Deinococcus aerius: one gene and its partners. The protein of the gene in region 3 interacts with the protein of the main gene of each other region in a pairwise test. Links are inferred from orthologs where the notes say so. Each region holds a gene or a part of one and is shown on either strand. Other genes may lie near its edges.

What was found.
Region 1: the proteins of DAERI_RS17745 (region 3) and DAERI_RS09480 interact in binary tests that used the Escherichia coli proteins (3 or more experiments, as listed by UniProt). The link is inferred for Deinococcus aerius from one-to-one orthologs.
Region 2: the proteins of DAERI_RS17745 (region 3) and dnaE interact in binary tests that used the Escherichia coli proteins (3 or more experiments, as listed by UniProt). The link is inferred for Deinococcus aerius from one-to-one orthologs.

The regions. Positions count from the first base shown.
Region 1 is NZ_BFAG01000006.1:14,893-18,166, reverse strand. What follows is about bases 37-3,164. They hold DAERI_RS09480 (cbb3-type cytochrome c oxidase subunit I), read left to right. Parts: upstream 37-436; coding sequence 437-2,893; downstream 2,894-3,164. Other genes in these bases: DAERI_RS09475 (SCO family protein), read left to right, coding at 3,005-3,164; coxB (cytochrome c oxidase subunit II), read left to right, coding at 37-440. In the rest of the region: more of coxB, read left to right, coding at 1-36; more of DAERI_RS09475, read left to right, coding at 3,165-3,274. UniProt on the Escherichia coli protein: Cytochrome bo(3) ubiquinol oxidase is the terminal enzyme in the aerobic respiratory chain of E.coli that predominates when cells are grown at high aeration.
Region 2 is NZ_BFAG01000006.1:143,741-148,395, reverse strand. Bases 114-4,622 are described here. They hold dnaE (DNA polymerase III subunit alpha), read right to left. Parts: upstream 4,295-4,622; coding sequence 314-4,294; downstream 114-313. Other genes in these bases: DAERI_RS10190 (N-acetylmuramoyl-L-alanine amidase), read left to right, coding at 4,496-4,622. In the rest of the region: more of DAERI_RS10190, read left to right, coding at 4,623-4,655. UniProt on the Escherichia coli protein: DNA polymerase III is a complex, multichain enzyme responsible for most of the replicative synthesis in bacteria. This DNA polymerase also exhibits 3' to 5' exonuclease activity. The alpha chain is the DNA polymerase catalytic subunit.
Region 3 is NZ_BFAG01000014.1:116,211-119,179, reverse strand. Bases 47-2,869 are described here. They hold DAERI_RS17745 (pyridoxal phosphate-dependent aminotransferase), read left to right. Parts: upstream 47-802; coding sequence 803-1,936; downstream 1,937-2,869. Other genes in these bases: DAERI_RS17735 (argininosuccinate synthase), read left to right, coding at 2,748-2,869; DAERI_RS17740 (hypothetical protein), read left to right, coding at 2,023-2,493; DAERI_RS17750 (LysE/ArgO family amino acid transporter), read right to left, coding at 117-731; DAERI_RS17755 (PIN domain-containing protein), read left to right, coding at 47-128. Also shown: more of DAERI_RS17755, read left to right, coding at 1-46; more of DAERI_RS17735, read left to right, coding at 2,870-2,969. UniProt on the Escherichia coli protein: Shows aminotransferase activity with methionine and histidine as substrates, and to a lesser extent also with phenylalanine.

The DNA of each region.
Region 1 (3,274 bases), on a different replicon or contig from region 3:
GCGGGTACAACATCTTTATGAACGGCAAGCCCTCGACCGGCGCGCTGGCCTGCCAGTCGTGCCACCGGGTCCAGGGCACCCCCGCCAACGGTCAGGCTGGCCCCGACCTGAGCTTTTTCGGCACCCGCCGCACGCTGGGCGCGGGCATGTGGGAGGGCGAGCGCGCCCGCGAGATGCTGCACGAGTGGCTCAAGCACAGCCCCAAGGTCAAGCCCGGCTCGCTGATGCCGACCTATGACGGCAGCGAGTATCTGGTCAACGGCAAGGTCCAGAAGGGCGGGGTGCTGACGGACGCGGAGATCGACGACGTGGCCGCGTACCTCCGCAGCCTGCGCCTGCCGGAGGAAGCGGACTACTGGCGCGGGGTGCCCGTGGTGGGCGCGGGCAACTCGCAGGGCAGCGCCGACCAGGCCAATGGCGGCCAAGGAGGTACCCGGTGACGGTTCAGCAGGCTCCATCCTCCGTCTCCACGACCCGCCGGGGCGCGTGGGAGGTCATCAAGGACTACATGATGACCACCGATCACAAGAAGATCGGGATTCTGTACATCGTCACCTCCATCGTGGCCTTTGCCATCGCGGGCATCCTGGCCGTGGCGATGCGGCTGCAACTGGCGCTGCCCGAGCAGAGCCTGCTGGTGGGCAACGCCTACAACCAGGTCCTGACCACGCACGCCGTGATCATGATCTTCTTCTTCCTGATCCCCATCGGGCTCTTCGGGTTCGGGAACTTCTTCCTGCCGCTGCAACTGGGCGTGCGCGACGTAGCGCTGCCGCGGGTGAACACCTTCGCGGTGTGGCTCTTCGTCTTCAGCCTGGTCCTCCTGATCTCCAGCCTGGCGAACGGCGGCGTGCCCGGCACCGGCTGGGTCTTCCCCTACCCGCTCGTGGTGGACGGCAACCAGACGGGCGCCTCGGTCTTCATGGTCGCCGTGATCCTCAACGGCCTGGGGTCGCTGCTGGGCAGCGCGAACTTCGCGGCGACCATCGTGAACATGCGGACGCCCGGCCTGAGCCTGTGGAAGATGCCGATCTTCTCCTGGTCCATCTTCGCCACGGCGATCCTCCAGCTCGTCAGCCTGGGCGGCCTGACCGCCGCTGCGCTGGCGGTCTTCGTGGAACTCAAGCTGGGGCTGAGCATGTTCAACCCCGGCATCGGCGGCGTGCCGATCCTTCAACAGCAGTTCTTCTGGTTCTACTCGCACCCCGCGGTGTACGTGATGCTGCTGCCCTACCTGGGCATCGCCGCCGAGATCGCCTCGACGATGGCGCGCAAGCCGCTCTTCGGCTACCGGGTGATGGTGTACTCGCTGCTGGGCATCGTGCTCGTCAGCCTGCTGGTGTGGGTCCACCACATCTTCGCGGCGGGCCTGCCCGAAGCCTGGCAGATCGCCTTTGCCATCGCCACCCTGATCGTGGCGGTGCCCACGGGCGTGAAGATCTTCAACCTGATCGGCACCCTCTGGGGCGGGCGCATCCTGATGCGGACCCCGACCTACTGGCTGGTGGGCTTCATCTTCAACTTCCTGATCGGCGGGATCACGGGTGTGTCGCTGGGCATGATCCCCTTCGACTACCAGGTCACCATGAGCTACTACGTGGTGGCGCACTTCCACAACGTCATGATGTTCGGCACGGCGTTCCTGGCCTTTGGCGGCCTGTACTACTGGTGGCCGAAGATGACCGGCCGGTTTATGGACGAACGGCTGGGGCTCTGGAACTTCTGGCTGTTCATGATCGGTTCGTGGATGACCTTCCTGCCGCAGTACATCCTGGGCCTGATGGGCATGCCCCGGCGCTACTACACCTACCCGGCGGGCAACTGGACCTGGACCGAGCTGAACTTCATCTCCACCCTGGGCGCGCTGGTGCTGCTGGCGGGCAGCGTCGTGTTCGTGCGGAACATGCTCCAGAGCCTGCGCCGCCCCATCACGGCCTCCCCCAACCCCTGGGGCGGCTTCACCCTGGAGTGGACGGCGGCTTCTCCCCCCGCCGCCTACAACTTCGCGCACGAGTTCCCCACCACCTTCCCCACCGAGCGCCCCCTGTACGACTGGGAGAAGAGCGGGGAGCGGCTCACCCCGGTGGACCCCCGCTCCATCCACCTGCCGGTGGACTCGATCTGGCCCTTCATGACGGCCTTCGCCGTGCTGCTCATGGGCTACGGCCTGAGCTTCGGGTGGTTCACGAACTACACGCCGACGGGCGGCCTCCAGCCCTTCTTCAGTGCGGCGCCGGGCCACGTGTTCGCCAGCCTGCTGCTGTATGCCTCGATTCCGCTCTTCATGTGGTCGCTGTTCAAGTGGGCCGGAACGCGCGAGTACGCGGTGCCCGTCGAGCACCACCACCTCACGAAGTACGACAACGGCTTCATGGGCATGGCGTGGTTCATCATCTCGGAAGTCAGCCTCTTCGGCGTGCTGATCGCCGGGTACGTGTACCTGCGGATGATCGGCGCCGCCGAGCCCCCCGCCCTGCGCCCCAACGTCTGGCTCGCTGCGCTGAACACCCTGATCCTGGTGTCCTCCTCCTTCGTGATTCACAAGGCCGAGCAGGACCACCACCACGGGCGCTACACCTGGTTCCGGCTGGGGCTCTTCATCACCCTGCTGCTGGGCACCCTCTTCATGCTGTTCCAGGTCTACGAGTTCTCGCTGTTCGGCCACGAGAGCGACTGGAAGCAGAACCTGTGGCAGTCGTGCTTCTTCATCATCGTGGGCCTGCACGGTCTGCACATCCTGATCGGCGGCACGGGCGTGGCCCTGCCGTACTACCAGGCGCTGACCGGCAAGATGGACAAGTACAACCACGGCTCCATCGCCCCCGCCAGCCTGTACTGGCACCTGGTGGACGTGGTGTGGCTGTTCATCGTGGCGATCTTCTACGCCTGGTAAGACAAGACCGGCACCAAACGGGGGTGGGGACGTGCTGAGCGTCCCCACCCTCTTCTTTTGCTGAACGCTCCTGGGACACCCCTCCCCCCTCCCCCGCCCTAGCCTGCCCCCATGAAGTGGCTCACGGCGGCCCTGCTGGCCCTGGCGGCGGTTCTGGGGGGCCTGCTGCTGTACCGCAACGTCTCTCCCACCCCCACGGCGGGGACGGTGCTCGATACCCCCGTGCCTCTTCCCGCCCTGCGGCTGGTGGACGACCGGGGCGAGGCGGCGACCCTGAATGACTCGCGGGGGAAGTTGCGGCTGGTCTTCTACGGCTTCGTGCGCTGCCCGGACGTGTGCCCCGCGACCCTGGCGACCCTGAAAAACACCCTGGCCGACCTG
Region 2 (4,655 bases), on a different replicon or contig from region 3:
CAGGCAAGGCGGTACAAAGCGCTTGTGATAAGAGACAGGTGAACTGAATCAGACCGTAAAAGTGCAAGGAGATGCGTCGCGTATAGCCGAAAGGCAGTCTTGCTCAACTTACGCGGTCCCAACTCACCCAGCGCCGTAATGAGCTTGTTCGTGTTGCTCCCCGACAAACTCACGTCCATCAAGGCATCGGGAAGCAGGTCGAGGCCCAGAATTTGACGGTCTGCCCAGGCCACAACTTCTGACGGTGTAACCAGACCACTCAGCAAGGCTTGCCGGTACATGCTCGCCTCATCGCTCAAGCCCGGCTCCTCCCTCACGCCTGCATTCCCCGTCCCCCCTGCTTATTCGCCCACGCGGGCGGCTTGGGCGCGAAGCGGCTGAGGATGGTGCCCTGGTCGTAGGCGAGATAGGCGCTGGCCCAGGGGAAGGTGTCGTTCAGCACGCGGATGGCCTCGGGGCTGCCCATGTTGTGGTCGAGCTGGTACAGGACGAACTGCTCGGGCGTCTCCAGGCGCAGGTAGGTGGGCATCGTCCCCGCGTGTTCGTCCAGCACGCTCTGGAACTCGCCCACCGCGTCGGGGCTGGCGGTCTCCAGGTTAATGGTCACGTACATGACCTTGGGCACCTCGGCCAGTTGCTCGACGGTGACGACCTCCTCGGCGATGGCGCGCAGGCCGCCGTCCTCGGACTCCAGTTCGACGATGACGAGGGCGGGCGTGTCGTTGATCAGCTTCTCCTGGATGCGGTCGTAGGCACGCGAGAAGGCCACGAGTTCCGTCTGCCCCGACTCGTCGGCGAGGATGAAGCGGGCCATCATGCCGCCCGACTTGGTGGGCTTCTTGACCACACTCTCGATCATGCCCGCGAGCACGGCCTTGACCCGCTTGCCCGGCGCGACGTTCTGGGTGGTGAACCAGGCGTCGAGGTCGGAGATGCGGCAACTGGCGGCTTCGCGCAGGCCCTCGTGCTGCTCCAGCGGGTGCCCGGAGATGTAGAGGCCGAGGGATTCCTTCTCGACGGCGAGGCGCTGGAGGTCGGTGTAGGGCTCCACGCCCGTTCGGAGCCTCGGCTCGGGCGCCGTCTCGCTCATGCCGAAGAGGGCGTCCATGCCGCTGCTTGCCATCGCGGCGGCCCCCTGTGCCCAGGTCAGCGCGTCCTCCAGGCTCTCGGCGAGTTGCCTGCGCTCGCCGAAGCGGTCGAAGGCCCCCGACTTGATCAGACTTTCCATCGCCTTGCGGTTGCAGACCCTGTTCCCCAGCCGGGAGCAGAAGTCGGCGAGGGACTTGTAGGCCCCGCCCCGCTCGCGCTCCTCCAGGATCTTCTGCACCGCCGCCTCGCCCAGCCCCTTGATCGCGTACAGCCCGAAGAGGATCTCCTCGCCCTGCACCGCGAAGTCCGCCGAGGAGCGGTTGATGTCTGGCGGCAGCACCCGCACGTCCATCTTGCGGGCGTCGGAGACGTACTCGGCCACCTTGTCGGAATCGCGGCGCTCGACAGTGAGGAGGGCGGCCATGAACTCGACCGGGTAATTTGCTTTCAACCAAGCTGTCTGATAAGTAATGACGCCATATGCGGCGCTATGACTCTTATTAAAGCCGTAGTTCGCAAAGGCATCCAGCAGGTCAAATAATTTGTTACCTTCGTCCTTTGGAACTCCATTCTTTTCTGCCCCGTCCACGAACAACTGCCGCTGACGCTTCATCTCCTCAGCGTCTTTTTTACCCATCGCTCGGCGGAGCAAGTCGGCGCCGCCCAGCGAGTAGCCCGCCACTTCAGAAGCGATCTGCATGATCTGCTCCTGGTAGACGGGGATGCCATACGTTTCGGCCAGAATCTTTTCCAACCACTGCGCGGAGTTGGGGAAACCGTCCTTGACGTAATCCACCTCCTCGACCCCGTGGTGGCGGCGGACGTAGGTGGGGATGTTCTCCATCGGGCCGGGGCGGTAGAGCGCCGAGAGGGCGATGATGTCGGCGAGGCGGCGGGGCTTGAGGCGGCGGGAGGCGTCGGCGATGCCCGCGCCTTCGAGCTGGAAGACGCCCTTGGTGTCGCCGCGCGAGAGGAGTTCGAAGGTCTTCTCGTCGTCGAAGGGGATCGCGTCGAAGTCGATCTCGATCCCGCGCGACTCGCGCATGATGCGCTTGGCTTCATCCAGGAAGGACAGGGTCCGCAGCCCCAGGAAGTCCATCTTGATCAGGCCGATGTCCTCCACGGCCTTCATGTCGTACTGGCAGACCATGCCCTCGCCCGAGGTGTCGCGCATCACGGGCACGAGGTCGGTGAGCTGGGTCTTGCCGATCACCACGCCCGCCGCGTGGACGGAGGCGTGGCGGGTCAGGCCCTCCAGCTTCTGGGCGAACTCGTAGGCCTCCTTGAGCTGGGCGTCCTCCTCCAGCATCTGCTGGATGTCTGGCACCGCCTCGCGGGCCTGCTCCAGCGAGTACGACTTGCCGAACTTGATGGGGATGAGCTTGGAGACCTTGTCCACCTTGGCGTACTCCAGCCCCATCACGCGCGCTACGTCCTTGAGGCACGCCTTGCTCGCCATCGTCCCGAAGGTGGCGATCTGGGCCACCTTGTCGTCCCCGTACTTCTGCTGCACGTACTGGATGACCTCCCCGCGCCGGGCATCGTTGAAGTCGATGTCGAAGTCGGGCATGGAGATGCGGTCGGGGTTCAGGAACCGCTCGAACAACAGCTCGAATTCGAGGGGATCGAGGTTGGTGATGCGGATGGCGTACGCGACGAGCGACCCCGCGCCCGACCCGCGCCCCGGTCCCACGCTGATGCCCTGATCCTTCGCCCAGCCTATGTAGTCGGCGACGATCAGGAAGTAGTCGGGGAAGCCCATGTTGTTGATGACCGAGAGTTCGTATTCCGCGCGGCGCAGGATGACGAGGGCGTGGGTGTGGTGGGCCTTCGTGGTTTCCGAGTCGTCGGCTTCCGGGTCGAGTTCGATGGCCGTGTCGCTGTCCTTCTGACGGGCACGGCGGCAGTCCTCGTGGGCGTAGGCGGGAAGCTGACCTGCCTCGGCCTCCGCTTCCATCACTTCCAGCGCCGGGTATTTCGTGTACTTCTCCCCCGCTGCCTTGCCGCGCGCCTCCCACTCGCTGCCCATGAAGGCGAGGAGGGTGAAGAGGGTTTCGAGGTCGCAGGTCGTGGCGTCGCAGCCGTTGACCCGGGCGAGGACACGGGCCGTATCCTCTGGCCCGAGCGCCTTCAGGGACCGCTGAGCGTAGTCGCGCAGCAGCCCCTCCGTCGCGTGCGCCGGATACCGCTTCACCGTGCCCCGGTACGTCTGCACCCGCAATTCCTCGGCCATCGTGCGGCCCTCGGGGATCGGCAGGGCGGGCATCTGATACACGCGCTTCTTGCCCACGGGCAGGTCGACATTGCACATCCCCGCGATCAGCGCCGTGTTGTCGAAGGGCTCCTCGCCCCACTCGGAAACCGGCAGGGCCTTCTGCATCTCGTCCAGGCCCTTCACGTAGAACTCGTCGCAGGGGAACTTGAAGCGGTTCTCGTCGGCGAGGGTCGCCTTGGTCTGGATGGCGAGCAGCGTCTCGTGGGCGGTCGCGTCCGTCTTCTTGACGTAGTGCCCGTCGTTCGTGGCGACCAGGCCGATGCCGAGTTCCTGCGCCCAGGCCTTCAGGATGGGGTTGTTCTTCCGCTGCTCGGGCAGGCCGTGGTCCTGAATCTCGATGAAGTAGTTCTCGCCGAAGAGGTCGCGGTACCACAGCAGGCGTGCCCGCGCCTCGTCCTCGCGCCCCTGGAGCAGGAGTTGCTGCACCTCCGACCCCAGGCAGCCGGAGAAGGCGATCACGCCCTTGTGGTGTTCCTGAAGCAACTCGTGGTCGATGCGCGGCTTGTAGTAGTAGCCCTCGGTGTAGCCGCGCGAACTCAGGCGGCAGAGGTTCTGATAGCCCGTAAAGTCGCGGGCGAGGAGCGTCAGGTGAAAGATGCCCTTCTCACCGCTCACACCGGGCTTCTTGTCGCGCCGGGTGCCGAAACCGGGGACGACGTAGGCCTCGTAGCCCAGGATCGGCTTGACGCCCATGCCGCTCGCGTAGTTGTAGAAGTGGACCGCCCCGTGCATGTTGCCGTGGTCGGTCATGGCGCAGGCCGGGTCGGTGGGCGTGACCTCCTTGACCCACTTCAGGAGGTCCCCCAGCTTGGCCGCGCCGTCCAGAAGGCTGTACTGGGTGTGCTGATGCAGGTGCGCGAACTTCTTCGGGCCGCAGCAGGAGCCGTCCGGCAGGTGAATATGAGGAGCAGTCTCGGCGGGCGCGGTCATACCCAGAGGATAGGGCGGGAGCCGGACCCCGACGGTGAGACGGGGCGAGCGGCGAGACAGAAGCCTCCGCGCCTTCGACACCAGGCTTTTAAGAGCAGGGCGGGACTCTTTGTTAACTTTCTCTCTTTTTAAACACAACTTGGCTCATCTATGAGTCGAACCGTGCCTTTCTCACTCTAAAGTTGTACAGTATGGAAGTCCATGAAGCCGCGTGCCATCTTGCTCTCATCTTCATTGCTGTGCGGTGTGGCGGGGTCCTGGGCTGAGGCGCAGACCGACCCCTTCCAGCGCACCGCCCCGGCTCAGGTTGCGCCCAATCTCAGAAACACGTCCCCGGGTGCGTCGTACCCGGCGGCAACGG
Region 3 (2,969 bases):
CCCTCGCGCTCGCCCTGAGCGCGGACGTGTGGACGGAGGATGGGGATTTCTTCGGCTGCGGGCTGGCGGTATGGCGGACGGATGTGCTTTACACCCATCTCGACGACCTGGGCGCCTCATCCTCCTGAAAACACGCTCCGCACCAGCCCCACCGCAATCCCCCACATCACCACCCCGATCAGCACGTCCAGCACCTGCCACGCGCGGGGCGAGCGCATCAACGGCGCGAAGCGGCCCGCGAGCAGGGCGAGGCCGAAAAACCACAGCCACGAGGCGAGGATGGTGCCGAGGAGGAAGGCGGTGCGGCCTGCACTCCCCAGCCCCGCGCTCGCCCCGCCGATCAGTACCACCGTGTCGAGGAGGGCGTGGGGGTTGAGGAGGCTGAAGGCCGCAGCGGTGACGAGAACTGTCCCAGGGGTTTGCGCGGCCTGTCCCTCGGGCTGGAGCGTCCCCGTATGGCGGGCTGACTGGAAGGAACGCCACCCGTACCACAGCAGAAAGGTTGCTCCCGCCAGTGTCCCAAGCGTGACCAGCACCGGGGAACCTGCCAGCAACGCCCCCACGCCCAGCACGCCGAATGTGGTCAAGGCCGTGTCGGCGAGTGAACATGTCAGCGCGGCCAGCCCTGCGTACCTCCGCGTCAGCCCCTGCCGCAGCACAAGGGCGTTTTGCGGCCCGATGGCGACGATCAGCGAGAGGCCCAGGGTCAGGCCGCGCAGGAAGGGGGGCACGGGGGAGAGGATAGGGTGTGCCTGTCTGACCCATCCTCCACGGGCCGCGCCGGGTGCATCAGACTGCCCCCATGCCTGAACTCCTGCCGCGTGCCCGGTCGTCCTCCGAGAGCGTGTTCGCGCACATGAGCCGCCTCGCCGTGCAGTACGGCGCGGTGAACCTGGGACAGGGCTTTCCCTCCGATCCTCCGCCCGCCTTCCTGCTCGACGCGGCGAGGCGGGCGGTGGGGGTGAGTGACCAATACGCGCCCCCGGCGGGCCTGCCCCTGCTGCGGGACGCCATCGGCGCGGACCTGGGGGTGGACGGCGCCGACGTGGTCGTGACCTCGGGGGCGACCGAGGCCCTGAACATCCTCGCGCTCGCCCTGTACGGCCCGGGCGACGAGGTGCTGATGCTCGAACCCGTGTTCGACGTGTACGTGCCCCAGGCGCGGCTCGCGGGCGCCTTGCCCGTCACCGTGCCCATGCGGTTGACGGACGCGGAGGGGTGGACCCTCGACCTGGACGCCGTGCGAAACGCCGTCACGCCCCGCACCCGCGCCCTGCTCCTCAACAGTCCCTACAACCCGACCGGGACCGTGTTCAGCCGCGCGGAGCTGGAGGCCCTGGTCGCCCTCGCCCGTCAGCACGACCTGTGGATCGTCAGCGACGAGGTGTACGACGAGCTGTACTTCGGGGAGAGGCCGGTGCCCCTGCGGGACCTCGCGCCCGAGCGGACCTTCACGGTGGGCAGCGCGGGCAAGAGGCTGGAAGCGACGGGCTGGCGCGTCGGCTGGGTGGCCTGTCCCCCGGGCCTGGCCGGGAACATCGCCGCTATCCGGCAGGTGGGCTCTTTCTGCACGCCCACACCCTTTCAGGTCGCGGTGGCCGCCGCCCTGCCCGTCGCGCGGCGGGAGGGCTTTTACGAGGGGCTGCGCGCCGAGTACGGGGAACGGATGGGCCTGCTGGCGAATGGGCTGCGGGAGCTGGGGGCCACCGTCTTCGAGCCGCGCGGCACCTATTTCCTCACCGCCCGGCGCCCCGGCTGGCAGGCGGAGGCGCTGGTGCGCGACGCGGGGGTGGCCGTGATCCCCGGCGAGGCGTTTTATCTGAACCACCCGGCCCCCCGAGGGCTCTTGCGGCTGGCCTTTTGTAAGGCCCGGGCCGAATTGGAACAGGCCCTGGAACGGTTAAGCCGCCTGGCCGAAGTGGGGGTGGGCGAGTAGAGCATGAATGAAAACACAAAGTCAGGCCGGGAAGCTTTAAAGATGTGCCGGTTTTTTACGCACCAGCTTTTGACTATGCTCCGCTCATGAAGAAGGCTCTGCTCGGCATCCTGGCCCTGACGGCCGTTTCCTCCGCCGCCGCCGACTCCTTTGGCGGGTTTGCTGGCTTCGGCGCGGGCGGGGCGGGGCTGTACTACCAGACGGGCTCGACGACGGGTTCCAACCTGCGCTTCAGCCTCACGGGCCTGAACCTGTTCCGGGGCGGCAGCATCGGCGTGGGGGGCGAGGTGGCGTACCTCAACAACTTCAGCGGCCTCAGCCTGGGCGGCCTGGACACCTACTACGGGGCGGGGCTGGGGGCCAGCGTCTCGGTGGGCGCCAACCTCGGCCTCACCGCCTACCCCCACGGCCTGCTGGGCGTGCGGTACAACGTGACGGGTCCCTTCAACGTCTTCGGTGAGGTCAACGCGGGCCCGACCATCGGCCTGTCCACCGGCAGCAGCGGCCTCGGCTTCGGCTTTGGAGCCCGCATCGGGGTGGACTACCAGTTCCGCTGAGAACTCCTCTGCGCCCACCGCTCCCGGTCCCCGTCGGCCGGGAGCGCGTTTGTGTGTACGGCCTTGACCCCCTCGCGCCCCGGCTGCTACTCTCCTGCATAGAGATACGCTAAGGCGTATATCCATACAGATATGACGACCCTGGCCCCCCGACGCTGACGCCCCGGCCCTTTCCACACGGAAAAGAGGCCGGGCGTGTCACGCCGGGGGACCCGTGCTGTCACGCCCCGACGTTCCTGAGAGAGACTAGAGCCATGAGCAAAGACAAGATCGTTCTCGCGTACTCCGGCGGCCTCGACACCTCCATCATCCTCAAGTGGCTCCAGACCGAGCGCAACTACGATGTCGTGGCCTTCACCGCCGATCTCGGCCAGGGGGACGAGGTCGAGGAGGCGCGGGTCAAGGCGCTGAACACCGGGGCCGTCGCCGCCTACGCGCTCGACCTGCGCGAGGAGTTCGTGCGCGACTACGTGTTC